DNA from 4 places in the Ruegeria sp. E5 genome. Region 1 is predicted to be linked to each of the others. Evidence: riboswitches for the same ligand, from Rfam matches in the RefSeq annotation. Region 1 holds a riboswitch; each other region holds the start of a gene.
What was found. Region 1 has a riboswitch for cobalamin ahead of ACR0BI_RS14245 (DUF1636 domain-containing protein). Riboswitches for the same ligand answer to the same signal wherever they lie in the genome.
Positions count from the first base shown of each region.

Region 2: another riboswitch for cobalamin. It lies ahead of ACR0BI_RS09345 (DUF1636 family protein); the one in region 1 lies ahead of ACR0BI_RS14245 (DUF1636 domain-containing protein).
Region 3: another riboswitch for cobalamin. It lies ahead of ACR0BI_RS18365 (energy-coupling factor ABC transporter permease); the one in region 1 lies ahead of ACR0BI_RS14245 (DUF1636 domain-containing protein).
Region 4: another riboswitch for cobalamin. It lies ahead of ACR0BI_RS08405 (hypothetical protein); the one in region 1 lies ahead of ACR0BI_RS14245 (DUF1636 domain-containing protein).

Region 1 covers NZ_JBQFPA010000003.1:466,719-472,277, reverse strand. Annotated here, with positions in the region: gene ACR0BI_RS14260 (class I SAM-dependent methyltransferase) at 18-629, opposite strand; gene ACR0BI_RS14255 (glycosyltransferase family 2 protein) at 622-1,629, opposite strand; gene ACR0BI_RS14250 (NAD(P)-dependent oxidoreductase) at 1,744-2,730, opposite strand; cobalamin riboswitch at 2,836-3,042, shown strand; gene ACR0BI_RS14245 (DUF1636 domain-containing protein) at 3,128-3,508, shown strand; gene cobW (cobalamin biosynthesis protein CobW) at 3,505-4,560, shown strand; gene cobN (cobaltochelatase subunit CobN) at 4,566-5,559, shown strand, end outside.
Region 2 covers NZ_JBQFPA010000002.1:235,695-241,253, forward strand. Annotated here, with positions in the region: gene ACR0BI_RS09330 (ATP-binding protein) at 1-483, shown strand, start outside; gene ACR0BI_RS09335 (peroxidase family protein) at 480-2,141, opposite strand; gene ACR0BI_RS09340 (catalase family protein) at 2,160-3,227, opposite strand; cobalamin riboswitch at 3,486-3,693, shown strand; gene ACR0BI_RS09345 (DUF1636 family protein) at 3,796-4,152, shown strand; gene ACR0BI_RS09350 (ABC transporter ATP-binding protein) at 4,149-4,934, shown strand; gene ACR0BI_RS09355 (ABC transporter substrate-binding protein) at 4,953-5,559, shown strand, end outside.
Region 3 covers NZ_JBQFPA010000005.1:249,839-255,397, forward strand. Annotated here, with positions in the region: gene ACR0BI_RS18350 (MerR family transcriptional regulator) at 1-348, opposite strand, end outside; gene ACR0BI_RS18355 (hypothetical protein) at 668-967, shown strand; gene ACR0BI_RS18360 (L,D-transpeptidase) at 1,009-1,671, opposite strand; cobalamin riboswitch at 1,887-2,099, shown strand; gene ACR0BI_RS18365 (energy-coupling factor ABC transporter permease) at 2,176-2,859, shown strand; gene ACR0BI_RS18370 (transglutaminase-like cysteine peptidase) at 2,965-3,588, opposite strand; gene ACR0BI_RS18375 (AMP-binding protein) at 4,093-5,514, opposite strand; gene ACR0BI_RS18380 (hypothetical protein) at 5,507-5,559, opposite strand, start outside.
Region 4 covers NZ_JBQFPA010000002.1:49,419-54,977, reverse strand. Annotated here, with positions in the region: gene ACR0BI_RS08415 (DNA polymerase III subunit gamma/tau) at 1-1,297, opposite strand, end outside; gene ACR0BI_RS08410 (phosphatase domain-containing protein) at 1,470-1,970, shown strand; gene ACR0BI_RS08405 (hypothetical protein) at 1,975-2,382, opposite strand; cobalamin riboswitch at 2,474-2,694, opposite strand; gene ACR0BI_RS08400 (alpha/beta hydrolase family protein) at 2,816-3,673, shown strand; gene rsgA (ribosome small subunit-dependent GTPase A) at 3,710-4,738, opposite strand; RNA gene ffs (signal recognition particle sRNA small type) at 4,898-4,996, opposite strand; gene ACR0BI_RS08385 (bifunctional 2',3'-cyclic-nucleotide 2'-phosphodiesterase/3'-nucleotidase) at 5,035-5,559, opposite strand, start outside.

The sequences.
Region 1 (5,559 bases):
AGAAAAATGATCTCGGCTCAAAGTTTCTCGACGGCCACTTGCGCCCCCATGATGGCCTTGAGCCGCAGCCCCGCAGAATGTGCCCCGAGGAATTCGTGGAACGCACGCATCACGTCATCTTTCCACCACCCTCGCCTGTGATAATCGTCAAGCATGATTACGCCGCCTTCGATCATCTTGGGCAGCAAAGCATCCAGATCCGTTTTTACGCCCTCGTAGGAATGGTCGCCGTCCAAATAGGCAAACCCGATGCTTTGATCTTCAAACAGACTCAGCGCCGGTTGCGAATAGTCGCGAATGATCGAAATTTGCCCCTTGGCAATCTCGGTGCTGTATTTGCCCGTCACTGCCTCGTAAATTCGATCCATATCCTTTTGCGAGCGCGCTCCGGCAAGCGAAGCACCGCCATCCGGGTCTTGCTGTACTTGCCAGGGATCGATGAGGCACAATTTCGAGGGCTGTAGCTCTTCCAGCAGAATCCGCGAAAATTCGCCCTTCCAAACGCCAATTTCAACGCTCAGCCGTCCATGCGGCATGGTCTTGAGCATTTCGCGCCGCAGGGAATCCTTCCGCTCGCGCTGCTCAGCTTGCTTCTTGCGGCGATCCTCAGCAGATACAGCTTCACCCATAGACGTCTTCTCCGGTTGAGGAATTTTGCAACGCTTCAACCAGATCAACCCAATCCGGTCTGGCTCTCAATTCTTCGGCTTTCGACCTGTGCCACTCACATGCTTTATGATGAAGGTCTGCCAATTGCGGATCTGCCATCATCTCAGCTTTGATGTCGTGCATAGCCGGCATGTGTTCCAGAATTGAGCGATCCTCAACATCATTGTGGTTCATCATGAGCCAGTATTTGAGCCCTTGATCCTGCCCCACATGATTGGTGCGCCCACGGTCGCGCTTGACTAAAAAGCTATCAGTGCTGCGCACAGCATAATGATGAATGCGCGCGAATTCATGGCTGAAACCACGCCATGCTTTCCATTTCACTTGGTCTGCTGGGTAGAGGTTCCCGCCCGAATCCCGCCACAACACGCCTTCGTATGGCGCGTCAGGGTTCGGTGCATCTTCTGGATTGATCCTGGGACGATGGGCGCGAAAACGGCTGAATTTTCCGTTGTTGCGGAACAGCGTTTTGAACCCTTTGGTCCGGTGATGCGGATAGCCGTCTTCCGTGGCGGCCAGAAAGAAAGTCTCAGGTACAGGTCGATCAACGAAATCGTTCTGACCCGCGTTTCCGAACATGCGCCAGCAGATCGAGATCGCGTCCGCCACGCCGCTGGCCTCAACGAGGCTTCTTATATCACTATTGGGCAAACGGATATTGATATACTCGTCCACATCCAAACTGAGAATCCAATCCGAAGACAGATAGCTTGGGTGGTTCCGCGCAAGCGAAAATGCACGAACCTGCGGCGCGGCGCGCGGACCCAGTCTGTTTCGTTGGTGGTGAGCCCAGCCAAGCACTTGCAACCGTTCGCCCATGGCATCGGTACCATCAGCGCAATCATTGGTATAAATCAGAATGTCATCAAAACCGATTGCGTGGTTGTAGGCCACCCAATCGATCATGAAAGGCCCTTCGTTTTTCATCGTTGTTACGATGAGAAAGGTCTCATTCGTCATAAGTTGTTCTCTTGCCTGTGCCGGTGTCGGACTCCTGTCGACCTATTTAGAATAGCACCAGAATTTTGTCCAACCAGGTCGCCAGACAGCCGCAATGCTTGCCGATTAATCGATCTACCGATTCTGCGGGATCACCTCATAACCCGGTTCTTCTGGCTCGTCGTCCAGCATCTCGGTTGGGAACCCTGGCGCTTGGATCTCCAGTCCGGTCGCGTCCTCTAGCCGCCTGATGATGTTCGGGGACAGTTCACGCTCACCATATCGCGCGATGCCATCTTCGAAAATCTTGATCATCAATGGGTTTATCTCAAGGGGAACTCCGGCACGGTCGGCGACCTCCTGAAACAGACCGATATCTTTTTTCACCAGGTCCATGGTGAAGGAAATATCGCGCGAGCCGTTCAGGATGACCTGACTTTCGGTCTCGTGCACGAAGGATGTGCCTGACGATATCTTGATCGCCTCATAGGTGGTTCCAAGGTCCATGCCGGCGGCCTTGGCTGTCACCAATGCCTCGGCGCAGGTGATCAGGTTGGCGGTAGCCAGATAATTGGTCAACACCTTCAGAACAGAGGCCGAGCCCAGATCGCCCGTGTGCAAAATGCGCCGCCCCATGGTGGTCAGGAATGGCAGGATACGTTCAAAAGTCTCACGATCACAGCCTGCGAAGATCGAGATATTACCCGTCGCTGCCCGGTGACATCCGCCCGAAACCGGGCAATCCACCGCTGCGCCGCCTCGTTCGATGACCATTGCGCCAAGGCGTTTGACTTCGGCTTCGTCGGTGGTCGACATTTCCATCCAGATTTTGCCAGGGCCGACCTCTGGCAACATTTCCTGCATCACCGCATCCGAGGCCGCAGGAGAAGGCAAACAGGTTATAACAGCATCGCAATCGCGCATCAGTTGCGCCGGGCTTTTGGCGGCTTTGGCACCCTTGGCGACGAATTCGGTCACCAGATCCGGGTTCAGGTCATGAACCGTCAGATCGATACCGTTTCGTAGCAGCGATCCAGATAGCTTGCCCCCTACATTCCCCAGCCCGATAAACCCTACTTTCATGCGCGGTATCCTCCTGTTCGCATCTTGCTGCCATGCCAGCACGTCGTTGCAGAAGTATCATGCCGCCCAGCGACCCCGACAGGTCGCTTTTTATCCGCTTTTTCACGGATCGGCGCGACTCGCTTGACAAGCAACCCTGCCCTGCCGCATGTCCCTTTCGTTGGTGTCTGCGAGAGCAGATGAAAAGGGAATGCGTCAGCGGTTTTTGCCGTCAAACGCAGCCGCCCCCGCGACCGTGACCGGAGAGGGTGCCCAAAGCCACTGGCAGTATGGCCGGGAAGGCGGGACATCCGACAGAGGCCTCCTCTGACATCCGCAAGCCGGGAGACCTGCCAACGCCCGAAGATGAAACCGGACGGGGTGTTCCGGTGTGGGGCTGTGATCGGCCCGCATGAAACCCCGTCCCCCACGAAGAGGATTTGGGGGGATGAGAGACATGACCGAGACCGCACCGGTCGAACTGCTGGTTTGCACTACCTGCCGTCGCGGGCTGCCTGTCGAGGATGACGCCCAGCGCCCCGGCACGTTGCTTCACAAGGCGCTTGAAAAGGCGGGCCTGCCCGAAGGCATTACCTTGAAAGCTGTGGAATGCCTGTCGAATTGCGATGAAGGCTGCTCGATCGTGCTACGCGGAGGACCGGATCGCTGGACTTTCGTGTATGAGCATCTGAACGAGATCGACCATGTCGAAACCATCGTCGAAGGCGCAGCCAAATACCTCGCCACCGAGGACGGTTTGGTCAAATGGCGCGAACGTCCCGAACATTTCCGCAAAAACTGTGCGGCCCGCATTCCCCCGATTGGAGCCCTGAAATGAGCAATCTCGAGAAACTCCCCGTCACTGTGATCACCGGCTTTTTGGGCTCGGGCAAAACCACACTGGTGCGCCATCTGATGCAGAACCCGCAGGGCAAGCGTCTGGCGGTGGTCGTCAACGAATTCGGCGATGTCGGCGTCGATGGCGATATCCTGAAGTCCTGCGCCATTCCTGATTGCCCGGCGGAAAACATCATGGAACTGGCCAATGGTTGCATCTGCTGCACCGTGGCCGATGATTTCATCCCGACCATTGAAGCCCTGATGGCACTAGAGCCGCGCCCCGATCACATCCTGATCGAAACCTCCGGTCTTGCCCTGCCAAAACCGCTGCTAAAGGCGTTCGACTGGCCCGATATCCGCTCGAAAATCACCGTCGATGGCGTGATTGCTCTGGCCGATGCCGAGGCCGTGGCCGCTGGTCGGTTCGCTCCGAATGTCGAGGCGGTGGATGCGCAACGCATGGCAGATGACTCGATTGATCATGAAACTCCCTTGTCCGAGGTGTTCGAGGATCAGATTTCCTGCGCCGACATCATTCTGCTGACCAAGCCCGATCTGGCTGGCCCGGAAGGCGTTGCGAAAGCGAAAGAGATCATCGCCGCCGAAGCGCCCCGCCCCATGCCCGTGGTCGAAGTGGCCGAGGGTGCCGTGGACGTCCGCGTCGTGCTGGGTCTAGAAGCCGCGGCCGAGGATGACATGGACGCGCGTCCCAGCCATCACGACGGCCATCACGATCACGAGCATGACGATTTCGAAAGCATCATCGTTGAACTGCCCGAGCAAATCGATCCGATTGATCTGGTCGCCAAGATTGAACGATTGGCCAACGAGTTGAATATCCTGCGCGTCAAAGGCTATGCCGCCGTTCAGGGCAAGCCCATGCGCCTACTGGTTCAGGCCGTCGGTGCGCGCGTGCGTCACCAATATGACCGCCCGTGGGAGTCCGGCGAAGACCGTCGCTCGCGCCTTGTGGTCATTGCCGAGCATGACGATATCAAAGAGGCCGAGATCCGCGATATCCTCGTGGGTGTAACCGAGGCTGCCGAGTAAGACTTATGCACGTCGTCTTCCGCGAAAGCCATGGGCTCGAAGAAACCGAGACCCCGACCGATCTGGGTCAGAGCCCGGCGGACCTTGTGGTGCTGTCCTTTTCCGACAGTGACCTTGGCGCTTTCGCGGCGGGATGGCATCGTGGAAGTGGGCCTGAAGGACGCATGCCAACGATGCGGCTGGCCAATCTGACGGCGCTGAAGCATCCCCTCTCAGTCGACACATATGTCGAGCAGACACTGGAGGGCGCAAAGGGCATCCTGATCCGTCTGATCGGTGGAGTGCCCTATTGGGCCTACGGCTTGCAGCAGGTTCTGGCGCTGGCGCAGGCCAAAGGGATTGCACTGGCCGTGCTGCCCGCAGACGGTCGCGAGGATACGCGGCTGGATGATTACTCTACCCTGCCTGTCTCGACCCTGCGGCGGCTGGCGCATCTGTGCGACACCGGCGGTGAGGTCGCAGCGCAGGCCGCTCTGGCGCAGATGGCACTGGCTGCGGGGTTGTATGCAGGTCCGGTCATGGGCGCGAAGACCATCCCTGAATGCGGTGCCTGGTGCCCAGATCGCGGCGTGATCCCTGCAGAAAACGCTCTGCCCGGTGATGCGAAACGTATCATCGTAACCTTCTATCGTGCTTATCTGACCTCGGCGGACACAGCCCCAATCGCAGCGCTGATCCGCAGCTTGCGCGCGCGAGGTTTTGAGGCCGTCGGCCTGTTTGCCCCGTCGCTCAAAGCACCAAATGCCGCCGATTGGCTGCGCGAGACTATTGTGGCGCTGAAGCCTTCGGCGATCGTCAACGCCACCTCATTCTCAGGCAAGGGCGCATCAGGCACCTCACCTCTCGATGTGGCAGAGGTGCCGGTCTTTCAGGTCGCGCTGGCCACGTCACGCCGCAAAGCGTGGGCCGAAGCGGAACGTGGCCTTTCACCAGCTGATCTTGCCATGCATGTGGTCCTTCCGGAAGTGGACGGGCGGATCAACGCGGGCATCGTATCCT
Region 2 (5,559 bases), on a different contig from region 1:
GACAAGGGCGGCCCTTATTACCAAGCTGTTGCGACGGCCCATCTTGCCGGGGCTGCCATCAGAACCGGCGAGGCCACAGAGGGCGTGGCCATGCTGCAGGCCGCTTGGGGAAGGATGCACGCAACGGGTGCCGAGGCGGCTGGCGTGCTCGTCAACACCGAGCTCGCACGGGGCTATCTTGCTCTGGGTGAGATTCAGAAAGGGTTGGATGCGGTGGAGGCTGGCCTGACATGTGCAGAAAACACTGACGAGCGGAACTATGAGGCTGAAATCCACCGGATCAAGGCAGCCCTTCTACTGGAACAAGGTGCTCCGTTCGACGCGGCTGAGGCGGCTTTGCGTGAAGCTATAGCCGTGGCGAATGATCAGGGCGCGGCGCTGTATGAATTGCGCGCGCTGAGTGATCTTGCCTGCATCCGGCCAGCCGATACGGAAGTTGCCGCGCGGATTACTGAGCTGGAAGAGCGCGCGGTCGCGTCTTAGGTCCCGCCGGGACGTCGACCTAAAGTGCAGTCTTCGGGTTGCAGGTCCAAGCCAACAAAACGCGCCACCTGCGAGAATGACGAAGTTTTCTTCAGCAACTGAAAACCTTTCTCTGAAAAAGTCTCAGCCGAGTACAAGTTTTTGGACACCATCGGGTTGTTCATAAGCTGCGTGATTGCGTCATACGCCACCATCGATGTCATCAGATCGCCCATGATCACATCGCCCTTGTGCTGTTCCGCAAAGAGACCAGGGAACAACTCGACCCTATTGACGTCGCAATAAAGCCGGCTCAGGTCGGCAATCAATTCGTCCGCAAACGGCTGATCACCAACCATCTCAGTAAAGCTTGAATGCGGTTTGCGGCAGAAATGATGACGATAAGTGTTCAGCGACGGAAGACGCGCCTTACGCGTCAGGGCAATTGTAGCTTCGACAGGGGCAGGAGCACCGGGCGCAGGCCTTTGGAACAGGAAATCGGGCGTGTTGCGCAGCGACATGCGGGCTGCAGGTTGGCGCGACAATGATCGGATCATTTCCGCCAAGCCCGTTTGTTCGACCAGTCGTGGATTGAACCTGAAGCCTTCTGGGCCAACCTGTGCGCCGTCGATTATGAACCGTTCGGGGATCATCGAATGCCAGCGGTAGAGCAAATTGAACTCAATCGCGATCTGGTTGGAGTGATGCCAGGGTTGCCAGCGATTTACGCCAATGGGCAGTTTGAATGGCATATTGGCGATGTGGGCGATGTAATCCTCAAGCACAAGCTTGATCAGCAATGCGATCAAGGTGCAGCGTGTAGTCTGGAACACACGCTCTTTATCCCAGCCCGAAATGCCGCGCTTTTCGCGCCACAACAGATCGGCAAAGGTGTTATGGGCGCGCAACATCAGTGTATTGATCGCGATATAGCCTATGGTACCATTGCCATTATCGAGCCCGGTTGCATGAAAATCGAGCAGTAGCTGGTCAATCGCGTGATCGCTGAGACCCGGATGCGCCCGTTTCACCGCATTCCACAGCTTGCATGGATCGTGCAGGGGCTTTCCGCAATTCTCGCCAGTGGCAATACTGCCATCAAAGGGGGGCGCAAGCTTAACACCACCGGATTGGTTCTTTTGAAACAGCTTCGGGGCCCACATCTCGCCTTGTGTATCCAGACGAAAGGCCAACCGGTGGGTTAATTCATTGGTATCGGGATCGCGTTCGCGCAGCATGTCGGTCTGAAAATCGTTCAGCCCGTAGATTTGGCACAGATCGACCTCGTGGTTCGAATCCGTCTGATCAACCGGTCCTTTCGCCCCAAAGGTGCGCAGGAAACTGTCGGTAAACCATTGTGCGGCCGAGATAAACAAAAGTGTCGATCCTTGCGGGCACATCAAGGTAAGCGGGCTGCCATCCATTTGTGTCCGTCGGCGAAAGAGATCAGCAACTTCGCTTTCCGACGGCAGGACGGGTGAGAGGTCTTCTGGCGTTGTATGCCGACCGATCCAGCGATGGGAAAACACGCCGGGCCATGTCGTGTAGTCTGCGCCCATCGTATAGGGCCGCGGTCGGTGGATCTTCGCGGCGTTTGCAAGCCTGATCGCGGCTAAATAGCTCGTAACGGGTGGGGAGATCTTGAATCCGAGTTTGATCAGATCATCAACGTCCAGCATCAATACATCTCCGTTTGGTCATCGATTCGGGAACCGGGCGCGGGCCAAGCTCAGATAGGTTCTGAGCCGGATCGCATTAATCGGTCCTAAAGGTTCGTGATCTGCCGTGACACGCCAGGGCGAGAAGCTCATCGCGTCTCCATTCTGCGGATCAAATTCTGCACCTTTGGGAATCGTGATATCCGCCACGGGCGTGACGGTATGATGGTACGGATCAAGAGGTGCATCTGGTTGCGGATCGCATGCCCACCGGATGCGATTGTCGAGCACATCGAATTCGTCGGCCGGGCGCGGGGGCTCAATCACACACAGCTCGAAGTGATTATCTCCATCGGCCACGTCTTGCCGCAAACACTGCCCGATCCCATCTGGGTCGTCTACCGGATGTGCCGGAATTTTTGGTTTCGCGCTGCGGGCCAAGTATCTGACCGTTAGATCGGGGCCCAGCCGATACGGTGTTGTCGACCAGAAATGGACCTCAAAAGGCGAGTGCATATAGTTCGAGGCAAAATCACTCGCGACGCGAAACTGACGCTTGCCTTCACGAGTGAGGAAGGCGCGAAATCCTGCGCGCAGCCCTTTGGTGATCAACCTAAGGCTCCATTTTCGTCGCCCTTTGATCGCGTGCTGGACCGCTTGTAATGTGGCGACAAGCCTGCCCAATCGCTCATATTCATCGGGGACGTAGCTGGGAAACACATCCTGATCGACCAATACGAAATCGAACTCGTCGCTGAGTTGTGTGGTCCCCAGATGCGCAAGTGCCTCGGCGTCGATCAGCTTGGGGCCTGGCACGTCAAAAAGCTTGATCGCCATCCCGTGGGCATCCGATTTCCGGTCATCCAGATGCGCGCCGTTGGAAAAGCGAAGTGCGGCTGAATAGGCAGCGGGCTGTTCAAACAGGCCGTGACGGAACTGTTCTGGTAGATCGTTTCTGACAGTGAATGTTGCAGCCACGCACCCGTGACTGCGCCCATGCTGAGCCCTTAAGCGATGGCCTTTCCACCGTGCAACGGCCTCGAGATTGTGGTCAATGACATCATCAACAATATCCGGCGGCAATGCGTTTTGCGAAACATGCGTCAAAGAACCGTCTCCTTGGATAAACCCAGGCAATGATCAAACAGGGGTAAGGCGCTGACAAAGCTAAACCTCTAAATTTGTTCAGCTTACCTCAGATTGTCTAATTTCCAAACACACCAACTATGGACAGCCGTGGCCAGACAAATTCGGCGCGCAGCCCAACCCATTCGGTTGGTGCTACGGACACGTGGTTGCCCGCGCTCGATCCTCGACCAGAGTTGGGTGCCTTCGACTTTATCATTGACGTGTCCGGTGTTCTCGGGCACTCAATCGATTGATGGTTCCCGGTGGTATTGCCGCGGGATGAAAAGGGAATACGGTGAGGTTTGCCAAAAGGTGCCAATTCCGTAACTGCCCCCGCAACTGTAAGCGGTGAGCAAGGCCAAACAGCCACTGGTCCACAGGGTCGGGAAGGTTGGCCGAGCGCGGACCCGCAAGTCAGGAGACCTGCCATCAGATGTTTAACCAACCCGGGGCGGGGCGTCCTGGAAGGAGGCTTTGATGGCGCGTCAATCGCGTGTTTACATTGTCGGCAGCTTCCGCATGCGCTTGGAAACAAGTGGAGTGGACCATGCCAGATAAGCCTGATCATTTCATTCTAGTCTGCGAAAGCTGCACTGAAGGGCTGCCCCTTGATGAAATTTGCGATGCGTTGACTGGGAAATTACCTCGCAGTTTTGCGATCCGCGCGTCGTCTTGCATGGCAGGCTGCGATAGTCCCAGAACGGTTGGGTTCCAGGCCGTAGGAAAGGCGCAATACCTTTTTGGTGGCATTCAGACCGCGGAAGAGGTGCAGGCGCTGGCTGAGTTTGCAGCGCAGTATCGTGAAAGCCCGGATGGCTGGACAAATGCCACTGATCGCCCGCAGGCGTTGTTCAATAAAACCCTCTCGCGCATGCCGCGGATCGAACACGGGGCATCGCAATGACGTTGCCACCCTTTCTGATTGCCGAAAACCTTGAGTATTATGCCCTTAACGGAGATGTCCTGTTGCAGGGCGTCTCGTTCGAGTTGTACGAGGGTTCCATTCTAGCCATCGCCGGCCCGAACGGGGCGGGGAAAACGACGCTTCTCAATCTGTTGTGCGGCGCTGAGCCGCTGGCACTTGGTGATGTTCGGATCAAAGGACGCAGTCTGAAAAAGCTCACGGCCAAAGAGCGTGCGCGCATGATTGCAGTGGTAGGTCAGCAGGAACTGCCCGATGGACGCTTGGCGTTACGCGATTATGTTGCGCTGGGGCAAATACCCATCCGTGCGGACCGCTCTGCCGAAGGCCACGCGCAAGAGCTGGACCGGATTTTAGACCTGACCGGTCTCGCCAATCTCGCGGACAAGCGCATGGCCCAACTGTCTGGAGGCGAACGTCAGCGTGCCCATATCGCACGTGCTTTGGCGCAGAACCCTTCGTTGCTGTTTCTGGACGAACCGACCAACCATCTGGATCCTGATGCAAAAGGGCGGATGCTGTCTTTGGTCGCCGAGCTTGGGATCACCGTGGTCATGATCGTACACGATCTGGTCATGATCCCCGAATTCGCCACACACGTGGCGCTGATGAAATCGACCCTCATGATCGAGTTTGGGTCGGTGGACAAGGTGCTGACACCCGAAAGAGTCCGCGAAACTTTTGGCGTTGATTTCCTCTGCTTTCTCCACGAAGGCCGCGTGATCCCGGCGCTTGATATTCGAAGAACCACAGTCTCAACTTAGTCGAAGGAACACACTGAGATGAAATACATCTGGCCCGTGGCGTTGGCCACCGCCATGGCAAGCGGTGCTGCTGCGCAAGAAGTCACCGTAGACAACTGCGGCGAACCGCTGGTTTTTGATACCGCGCCCAAGCGCCTGGTTGTGCATGACATGAACATGACCGATATGGCCTTTGCATTGGGTCTGCAGGACAAGATCGTCGGCCTGACCGGCATCACCGGCTGGTACAAGACCAGCCCTGATTTTGATGCCCTGCGCGGCGACATCCCCGAGCTTGCGCCGAAATATCCGACCGTCGAAAACCTGGTGGCGGTTGAACCCGACCTGTTCTTTGCCGGTTGGTACTATGGCATGAAGCCGGGTGGTGATGTGACCCCAGATACATTGGAACCGTTCGGAATCAAGACCTTGGTTCTAACCGAAAGCTGTATCCATCTGGACAAGGATCGCCCCGAAGCCAGCATGGATCTTCTGTTTGGCGATGTGTTGCGCTTGGGCAAGGTGATGCAAGTCGAAGACAAGGCCGAAGCTCTGGTCTCGGGCTGGAAAGAGCAGCTGGCAGCGATCGAAGCCAAGACTGCTGAACTGCCCAAGCCCCGCGTCTTTCTTCTGGATGGTCCTGCAG
Region 3 (5,559 bases), on a different contig from region 1:
GCCGCCACAGCTTTCATGCACCATGCGCTCCAGCTCGTTCCGTAACGCTTCCAGCCGTGCCATTCTTTGCTCAATCTGTTTGAGTTGTCGGCGCGCAATACTGTCAGCTTCATGACATGGGCGATCTGGATCGTCGGACAAATCAAGCAGTTCGCGTATTGCCTCAAGCGAAAACCCCAGTTGGCGGGCGTGACGGATAAAAGCCAGACGATCCAGTTCGGTATGGCCATAACGCCGCTGGCCACCTTCGGTGCGCCCCGGTTCCGGCATAAGTCCGATCTGCTCGTAGTAGCGGATCGTCTGAACCTTGGTTCCGGTCTTTTTTCCAAGCGTTCCGATCGTCAGCATCTGGGTCTCCTTACAAAGTTACAGCTTATGTAGGTTCGAGTTGGCGCCGCACAATAGCACCTTCCGGCCGGTGGGCCTGTGACACCCAGCCGCTACCGCATGCGTGGTGACCATGTTTGTTTTCGTGGCCATGGTCGTGGCTATGGGTATCGGATGACATGATTGGACCTCAAGAATCTCTATGGTCCTTTGTAAATAGTTCCTACAGTAACTATAGCTTCAATACCTTTTATATTTTTTTCATCCGGGTTCTTTGCCTGCGATATTGTTAGTTCATTTCGTCTTGCGGGCCGGCCGTGTGGATGCAATCTAATTGCAGATGACGCAAAAAATTTGGAACAGATCAATGCAGAAACGGATCGCCATTACCATCACGTTAGTCTCGATTACGGCTGGTTGCTCAGCCCAGTTCACCGGGGCCAAAAGCAAAGCACTTGAACCAGGCAACGTGCCAGATTCGGTCGTAGCGCTGGCAGGGCCGGCGCAGGATTTGACCACAGCGCGCCTCCTGCCCGAAGACAATTGCTTTTGGTATGAACACAGCGGACCCGTCGAGACGACATTGGTACCATTGCGCGCGACGAATGGCGCTCCGATCTGCATTGCGCGCGACGCCTGATCGAAATGAGGGCAGCGACGTCCATGTACGCTGCCCAATATTCATGAGCGGGCTGTGACGCTATCTTCGGCAGAGTATAGGAAAGCGGTCGAGCCGGTTTTCACGTTTGGGTAGAGGTCATTGATATGAGCCATGATCATTCGCACACATCCAGAACTTGCGCGACCGCCGATGCTTCTTGGCTCAGGCGTGCCGTGAATTCTGAGATATGTGTCTCGGTCTCCAACGTATAGATAAAGGGCACGAGAACCGAGAGCATTATTCGGCCCGGGCTCCATGCCATTCCGGAATTCCGCGTATTCGGGGTTGCGCTCGATCATTGAAGCGGTTGGTGTCCAGTGTGGCCATTCGACCTTTCGGCGGATAACATAGGTGCCGGGCTCGTAAAGGTTCCCGCGCGCGATCGCTACGCCATAGCGCATTGCGGTCCCGCCTTCTTCGATATGGTAGAGATAGCGCGCGACGGCATCCACATGGATGTCACCTGGAACCAAACCATCATTTGCCGCGACGCGTCTTGGTAAAAAACGGTCATGAACACCCCACGGATTTGAGGTCATTGGATCGTAACCAATTGGCGTGACCTGACTGTCCCAATAGGTCTTCTGCGATGCGGTTGGCCAGGTTTTGGCGATCAATGGACTGGCCACAGACGCCGAGAACAGCGCTGTGGTGGATTGAATGAAATGGCGCCTTGTAAGCATAGGTCTCGTCATGGTTCACAAGTTTAACGTATTTGGATCGCACTATCGCGAATTAATCCGAATCTTAAAGCCTCTAGCAGCTAGAGCTTCAAGAGGTTTCAGGTAACGCTTGGTTTACCCTGTCGATCAAGTGACCGGTTGCGTGAATCCTGCTTCGGTCGAGTTTACATTAGAATAGGTCGCAAAGACAATTGACCCAGGCGAAGCCGCCATTGTAGCGGTGATTTGTTTTCGGTTCCTGATGGCTGAAGCCAAAAGGATTAAAAGGGAATACGGTTCGGTGTTTTCAATGGCGCCAATTCCGTAACTGCCCCCGCAACTGTGAACGGAGAGCGATGCCAAGACACCACTGGTTCGTAATGGAACCGGGAAGGTTGGCGGAGCGAGCACCCGCGAGTCAGGAGACCTGCCGTAAAGCACCGGGCTATGCCCAGACTGAACCTGTCGGCCTTACGGTCGATTCAACCTGACAAGCCGCCGGGTGAGGCGGTAGGGAGAAAGAACATGCATATCGAACCGGGCATCGTGAATGGTGCCAAAATCGCGCTTTCCTATGTTACCGCCGCAGGTGCGGCTACTTACGCAGCGAAAGAAACGTTTTCCACATTGCGTGCGAATGGACCTGCATCTTTCGTTATGCGCTCGGTGCTCGCCACCGTTGGGGTTTTCCTTTTCTTCGAAGTCCTGCCGCATTTCCCGGTTGGTGTCTCTGAAGTCCACTTCATCCTGGGGTCGACGTTGTTTCTGCTTCTCGGTGCTGCACCCGCGGCTTTTGGATTGGCAGCTGGTCTCCTGATTCAGGGTGTGTTTTTTGCCCCGTTCGATCTTCCGCAGTACTTCATCAACCTGACCACTCTGCTGGTGCCGCTATTTGCGCTACAAGCACTGGCCAGCCGCATCATCGCACCCGGCACAGCATATGTTGACCTCAAATATGGCCAAGCTCTTGCGCTGAGTGCGACGTATCAGGGAGGAGTAGTCGCATGGGTTGGGTTCTGGGCCTTCTACGGCCAGGGTTTCGGCGCAGAAACCATGGCGTCGGTTCTGTCCTTTGGCGGCGCTTATATGCTGGTAATCGTCATTGAGCCGATTGCTGATCTGGCAGTGCTTGCGGCAGCCAAGGCGATGCGCGGTTTGAACAGTACAGGTCTGGTGACTCCGCGTTTGTACAACGCTGCGAAAGCTTGACCAAAGTTTGAAGCGGTGTCCTAAACTTGGGTTGCCGCGAAACAACCAATAGTCGCAGGACCAAAATTTTATTGTGGCGCGTCTCGAGGGCGCGCCACATTGTTTTTAGCCGCTAGAAACCTGTACCCAACGATCAGGGTGATTTGGGTCCTGTATTCGTAGGAAAAGATACCTCGTTTCCTTCCACGATTTGATCCTGTTGGTGACATTGTCCAGAATCAAATCGCCTTCACTCGAGCGATAAACTAAAACTGCATGGCCACTGCGATTGGTGTCTAAGACAGTTGCAATAAGTAGCTTCGTAGGATCCAGGCCGTTCTGCATTAGTTCAAACTTCTTTTGCAAAGCGAAATCTTCGCAATCCCCTGACCCCTGCATTGGTAGTGTCCAGTATTCCTTTGTCCCGTATTGGTTTTGATCCGAAACGGCGCGGATCCTCCGATTGACGCGCAAGTTAATCGCTTTAACGATCTGTTTCTCCCGCGCTTCTGACAGACCAGAAGTACGAGTATTCGCGCACGCCCACGAATAATCTTTGCAGAGTGATTTGGCACCCGATGGCGCCTGAACCTCTCTATCTAGTTTGATCCAGGGAAGCTCAGAAGCTTGCAATGAAGCGGCGGAGACAAGGTAGCTGCATATGGTACAGGCCAACGATAGATAAACTGGTAACCGTTCCGAGAGTTTTTTTTGAGCGGAAGTAGGTTTTGTCATATCTGCTTTCCCCATGCTCGTTTCTCCTGGGTATCTGAAGCTACCGAGCCAAGAGAACTCTATTTCAATCTTTTATGTTCATCGACGCATTACAACAGCTTATTCAATTTAAAATGCAGAGCAGCAAAGTTCGCGAGCGCGCAGTTTTTAGTCGTGATTGTGTGGGTGAGCTTAATTGAGATTCTTGCAGCGGCATAGAAGAAAACCCGCTAGTAGATCTGGGTTATAAACGCTTGAGGTTTGGGACGGATTTGGATGACGCGTCAAGCTGAACATCTTTGTGCAATGAAATGGGTATCAACCGTTCGCCGGGGCGCACCCTAACAGTGTATCTGCGATAATATGTTTCATGCGGCCAGATGTAACTGGCAATTGCAGATTTCCCCTGACCAAGGTGTGCAGGTTTTGATTGGAAATTCTAAAACAATGACTTCGTCGCTACACTCAGTCCTCTGTTAACGCGCACAGCGACGGGAGCGATGAGTTGGGCAGGTTCAGTGGTCTACGAGACATATTGCGTCAGGTTTCTATGATGCGTGCAAGTTTCGTACGATCGACTTTGGAGGCATGACGCTTGTCCATAGGGATGTTCTTAATCGAAATCACATTTGGAACGCCAAAACCAAGCGCAGATTTAGTCCAATCGTCGATGTGATCCGCGGAACCTTGGACGCAAAGTGTGGGGCCTGCTTTGGTATTGACGAGCGCGCATCGATCTACACCTGGCCATCGCTGTGCCGCGACTTCGATAGCAAAGGGGAAGAGCGTACCTGAAAAGACTTCAATTTCGGACCCGACGCGCCCCCATAACCATAAACGCCCGTCATCATCCAGCGCGCCAGCGTCACCGGTCCGGTGCCATATGACACCACCTTCTTCGATTTTGTTGTTCTTCGAATGGGTCGGGTTCAAATACCCGTCATTCACATGTGCGCCGGCGACCTGAATTTCATTGTCGCGGATGCGGAGCGTGATTTCGGGCACCGGGTATCCCACAAGAAGACCCCTTCCAACAGCCATGTCGCGGTGATCCTTCACCGAGATATCCGCGGCGTCGAGATGGGCAATCGGTTCAGCCTCGGTCGACCCATAAACGCACACAACCGACAGGCTGTGCCGGGTTCTCAACGCCTCGACAAGATTCGGAAACACCGGACCGCCGCCGGTGAACACCGTGTGCAACGGACCGGTATCGTCGGATTGAACCAGTTTTTCACATAGCGATGGTGGGATGAGGGCCCGGGTGATCTGTTGCGTTTGAAGCCAGCTTTCCAACTGCACAGTCGACAGGCGGTCCAGCTTGCTGAACCTCCAGTTGGGTAGAACACTTGTGCGCCCGGCCGCCAGATTGATCAGCGTGAACACCGGAAAGGCCACCAGATCGCGCTCGGCCATACGGCTGTCGAGCAGGTGTGCGATGGCATCGTGCTGCGCCATCAAAAACGCGTGCGAGCGCGGAATGGCTTTGGGCTGGCCGGTTGTCCCAGAGGTAAAGGAAATAAGGGCGATATCGTCCGGTTGTACCTTTTGCGCCACCGGGCTACTGCGGCTTTTACCAGGCGTCAGCAGGGGCAGGGCCCAGAGATCCGGAACCAGAAACTTCAGCAAAGAATACGCACCCGCTGCACAGAACGCTTTTGGCTTCGTTGTTCGGGCGGCGTGGCGCAGACCGGCCAGCCCCAAGGCTGGCTCTGGTAAGACAACGGTTGCGCCAAGGGTCCAAAGCGCAGCCAGACTCGCATATAGGTCCGCGTTGACAGGCATGGCCAACAACACGCGATCACCTGACTGGATACCCTTGTCCTGCCACCGACCTGCCAAGTGCTGAACGCGCGTGTGCAGGGTTTGAAAGATGATCTCGCGGCCCTTGCCGTCCACTATGGCTGTCCGGTCAGGAACCCGTTTAACCGCCGCGGCGAATTGGGACAGCAGGTCAGCCATTCAGCTTCCGTCCAAGCAAAGTATAGCGCCGGAATATTGTCGCGC
Region 4 (5,559 bases), on a different contig from region 1:
CGGCCGTTGGCCCGCCTGCGTTGCCGCCGATTCCCGATGCGGCATAGGCCGATCGGGCCACAGCCTGTGGCGCGGCAGGAGCATGTCCCGGCGCACCGATTCCCTTGCCGGGGCCACCATTGGGCGGCGGAGGCGTATCTTGCAGACGCTTGATCAGCTCCTCCGGGCTAGGCAAGTCGGCCACATGGGTCAGGCGGATCACGGCCATTTCCGCAGCCATCATTGCGTTGGGTGCGGCGGAAACTTCCTCGAGCGCTTTCAGCAGCATTTGCCACATGCGTGTAAGGACTCGCATGGGCAGAGCCTCGGCCATTTGTTGACCTCGGGCGCGTTCGTCGGGGGAAACGGTGGGATCTTCGGCGGCATCCGGGGTGATCTTGACCACCGAAACCCAATGCGTGATTTCAGCCAGATCGCGTAAGACGGCGAGTGGATCAGCCCCTTCGGCATATTGCCCGCTCAGCTCGGTCAACGCGCCTGCAGCATCGCCGCGCAGGATCATATCCATCAGATCCAGCACCCGGCCCCGATCGGCCAGCCCCAGCATCGCGCGCACCTGATCCGCTCTGGTTTCACCGGCCCCGTGCGAGATCGCCTGATCCAGCAGTGAGGTCGCATCGCGCGCCGATCCCTCGGCGGCCCGGGTGATCAACGATAACGCATCCTCGGCAATCTGTGCCCCTTCGGCACCTGCAATTTTGCGAAGCAGTCCGATCATATCCTCCGGCTCGATCCGGCGCAGATCAAAGCGCTGGCAACGGGACAAGACGGTCACCGGGACCTTGCGAATCTCGGTGGTGGCAAAGATGAACTTCACGTGTTCGGGGGGTTCTTCCAGCGTCTTGAGCAGCGCGTTGAAAGCGCTGGTCGACAGCATGTGAACCTCGTCGATGATATAGATCTTGTAGCGCGCGGACGCAGCGCGATAGCGGACGCTGTCGATGATCTCGCGGATGTCATTGACACCGGTGCGGCTGGCGGCATCCATCTCCATCACATCGACATGGCGGCCCTCCATGATGGCTACGCAGTGTTCACATTGACCGCAGGGTTCGGTGGTAGGGCCGCCGCTGCCATCGGGACCGATGCAGTTCATACCCTTGGCTATGATCCGAGCGGTCGTCGTCTTGCCGGTACCGCGGATGCCGGTCATGATGAAGGCCTGCGCGATCCGGTCCGCCTCGAAGGCGTTTTTCAGAGTGCGCACCATGGCGTCCTGACCGACTAGATCGGCAAAGGTTTCGGGGCGGTATTTGCGGGCAAGAACCTGGTAGGCGGGGCTGGGCGTCTCGGTCATGTCTGCTCTGTCGGATTCGCGTTACGCCGCAGCGTAGAGGCCCCCGCCGCCCGCGTCCACAGCCGGCCGGGACGATTTTCATTTTGGAATGCGTGGGTATGCGGCTAAAATCCACTCTATTCTATTTACTGGACCAGTATGTTGTTGGGTGAAGTTTGTTTGGGGGGAGATTATGTCGCAACTGGTGGTTTATGCGTTGCAGGTTGGCGGAGGCACCTTGGCCTTGTCATCGATGCCCGGGCGCGGAGGCACTTATACCGAAGACCTCGATCTTATAGCAGACTGGAAGCCGGGACTTGTGATCTCGATGACGACTGAGGTCGAGATGATTCAGGATGGTGCGCGGAATTTTGGCGCTGATATTCAGGGGCGTGCCAGCAGATGGGTGCATTTGCCGATCGAAGATTTTGGCACGCCACCCAAAGAGATTTTGGACCGCTGGCCCCGCGTTGGCGCGACCGCACGTCAGGCGTTGTCAGGTGGTGGCCGTGTGCTAGTGCATTGCCGTGGTGGCTGTGGCCGATCCGGGATGGTGGTTCTGCGTCTGATGGTTGAATGCGGTGAACGGCCTGAGGCGGCATTGAAGCGATTGCGTACGGTGCGTCCTTGCGCAGTCGAGACAAATGCCCAGATGCTTTGGGCCGTTGAACCGGCCCGTGTTCAAGCCGTTTGACGGCTTAGACACCAACATGTGGCGAGATTTCGCCACCGTTGTGCTGCACCAGAAGCGAAGCCTCAAGCATGGCGCAAGGAGGATTCCTTAGCAGGTCTGCGGGTAGGCTGCGGTACTCGGTTCCGAACATCATGTCTGCGTAGTCATCCAGCCGGCCGGTATCGATTTCAGGATCGGTTCCGCAGAATACACGTATCTGGTCGCATTGGGCGCGAAAGCGGGCGGTGCATCCTTCCGGGCAGTGCGACAGATCTATGGTGCCTTCAATCTCAAACTCAGTTTTCGTGACCGGTTTTGTGGCGGACATGGTCTGCGTCAGAGCCCGCGCCATCTGTGCCAATGCGGGGCAGGGTGCGCCAGTACGTTGGCACACGGTCGCCGCGAATTCGTGTGTTTTGGTCTTCCAGATCATCAATGCGCCCTCCGCGCGCAAGGCGCGGGCGTGGCACAGGTTGGTCGTTGCGGAGCACGATCAAACCCGTCCCGGACACCCCGCCCGAGTTTCGGTTCTACATCCGATGGCAGGTCTCCTGACTTGCGGGTCATCGCTTTGCCGACCTTCCCAGCCTTCAAGGCCAGTGGTATCTCGGCATTGCTCTCCGCTTACAGTTGCGGGGGCAGTCTCGGACTAGGTTCTTTCCGGATTTATCCGGGCAGAACCGCACCGTGTTCCCTTTTCATCCCGGCCCGATTGGGCGCGAGAACCATCGCGACATGGCTAGCGGCTGCGCCGTGCCCGAGTCAAGAAGATTGCGTCAGGCAAGTGACGTATGGTCCAGTCACGTCAACCTTGACTTGAGGCGCTTCGGGTGAACTGATCAGTTCAGTCGGTATTGGAGGGCACCATGTTGGACACGCAGCAGGCGGTTGTGACCGAGGATTTTCAAATCCCGTCCGGCCCGGCAATGTTGTCGGCGCGGCTTTACCGTCCGGTTGCCGACCCCGAAAAGGTGGTCGTCATAAACGGTGCGACTGGGGTGCCGAGGGATTACTATCAGTACTTCGCCCGATGGCTCGCCGAAGAACAGGGCATGGCCTGCCTGACTTACGATTACCGGGATTTTGGTCACTCTTTGGTGGGTTCGCAAAAGCGGTCAAATGTCACCATGGCCGATTGGGCGTTGATCGACATTCCATCCGCCCGGGCCGAGATGCGCCGACGGTTTCCGCAGGCCAAGCTATGGAGCATCGGTCATTCCTTGGGCGGAATGTTTGGCCCGATCCAACCCGATATCGATCAGATCGACAGGATGATCTGTGTCTGTTCGGGTCTGGTAACGCTGGCGGATCACCCTTGGCCTTATCGCGCTTTGGCGGCGTTGTTCTGGTATGGTCACGCGCCGCTGGTGGTCAAGGCGCTTGGCTACCTGCCCGGGCGGTTGGTCGGGTTTGGATCGGACCTGCCTGCCCAAGTCTATTGGCAATGGCGCAAATGGTGCACCGCCCCCAAAAGCTATGTGCCAGAGATCGGCACGACACTGCCCGCCGCCCGCTGGAAAGACTTGGGCAAACGTGTCGATCTGTTTACCTTCGCAGATGATGAAATGGTGCCGCCGGATGCTGTCTGGCGTCTTGCCGATCTCTATGGACCCAAAGCCGGGCGCCATCTGCTTGCACCAAGCGAATTCGGAGTGTCCAAGATCGGCCATATCGGTGCATTCGCAAGACGGAATGCGGCAGTCTGGCCTAGACTGATCGCCTGATAGCGCTGGGCACCGGTAGGTCGGTGCCCAGCTTCGTTATAGCCCTTTACGGGATTTTTTCTCGTGCATCACGCTGCGCACCATCTTGCCGAACGCCTTGTCGCGGGCGCGGGCCTGCGCCACCGAAGCGGAATTGTGTTGGTCTTCGCGCCGCAGCTTGCGCCAGCGGTCCAGCCGCGCGGGATCAAGCGTACCAGCGTCGATTGCCGCCTGCACCGCACATTCGGGCTCGGTCTCGTGCTGACAATCCGAGAAGCGGCAATCCAGGCTGAGGTCTGAGATGTCCGAAAATACCTCATCCAACCCCTCCTGCGCATCCAGCAGACGCAACGCGCGCATGCCGGGCGTATCGATCAGCCAGCCGCCATTGCGCATGCGATGCAAGGCGCGTGCAGTTGTTGTGTGCCTGCCGCGCGCATCATCTTCACGGATACCTGCGGTGGCCTGATCCTGCCCCGTCATCCCGTTGGCGAGCGTCGTTTTCCCAACGCCGGATGATCCAAGCAAGGCGCTGGTTTGTCCTTTCGGACACCACGACAGAACTTGTTCGAGATCGCCGTGATCCAGCGCGTTGACCGCAAGTATCGTCAGAAACGGGGCGAGCGATTGGGCCTGATCTACATAAAGGCTCGGATCATCGCACATGTCCGACTTGGTCAGAACGACCACCGGATAGCAGCCTGCCTGATGCGCCAGCGCAAGATACCGCTCCAATCGTGGCAGATTGAAATCGGCGTTGCAGGAACTGACGATGAACAGCACATCAACATTTGCAGCGATCAGCTGCGCCGCTGCCCCTGTACCTGCGGCCCGGCGCTGCAGCAGGCTGCGCCGGTCCAGCACGCGGCGTATGCGTTTGTTTTCATCCGCCAGAACCCAATCCCCAACGGCATATGCGCCGGTTGATTGATCCAGAGATAACAAAGGCGATTCACCTTCAGGGCTCAGCCCGATCAGTCGATCCCGGTGTACGGCCGAGATGCGATACGGAAGAAGTGACGGATCAGCCGTATGCTGAGCCGCGAAATGAGAGGACCATCCGAGGTCCGAAAAGGAAAGTAACATTGGTCTGCCTGTGATCAGAAACAGCAATCCCGTCGAATGGCAATCGCGCATCCGCCGGCGACGTGTTCAGGCAATCAGTTGATCGGAAAGGATCAGAACCGGTCTGCCCGAAGGGTTTTTGTTACAATCATAAACGCCCTCCTGCGGCTGATAGGTTCTAAGTGAGAGGTTGGACATCGACCCAAGCGGGGCTCGTTGTGGCTGCTTCCTTCCGGACCTGACCAGGTTGGCGAGGCGCTCGCCCGCGCCAACCTCTCAAAGCCGATATAGGTGCATCCCCTGAAAATGGCAACCCGTCAGAAGGTCAGATGAATACGCATGAAACCATCCGCATCGTCGGGCAGAATGCGTGGATGATACTCAGCAAGTTCTGCAACATGGTGTAGCGCGCGCGGCCCCGTTGTCAGGATCGCGCCCTGCCTTTGGTTTGGTACAAAAGAAAAGGGGCGCGGTGCATGCGCGAGTGGGTCGGCGGGCAATGTGCCCGCGACGTATTTGCATAGAATATCCTGTATGCTGATCTGAGGCAGGTCAATCATACGGGCTTGTCGCGCAATTGGAAAATGACCACCGCCATTGGCGCGGTAGTTATTGGTGGCGACAAGGAAACTCTGGTCAGGCGCAATCGGCTGCCCATCGAATTCCAGGTTGCGTATGCGGGAAAATGCCGGATCAATCACTCGACCGAGCGTATCGAACCGCGCCGGTTGCGAAAGATCGATCTGGTAGGTGACGCCATGCAGGACATCGAAGTTGAAGCCCGTGCGCTGAGGATCGGCAAGATCGATCGGGGCGTCTGAGCCAAGTTGATGGAACAGCCC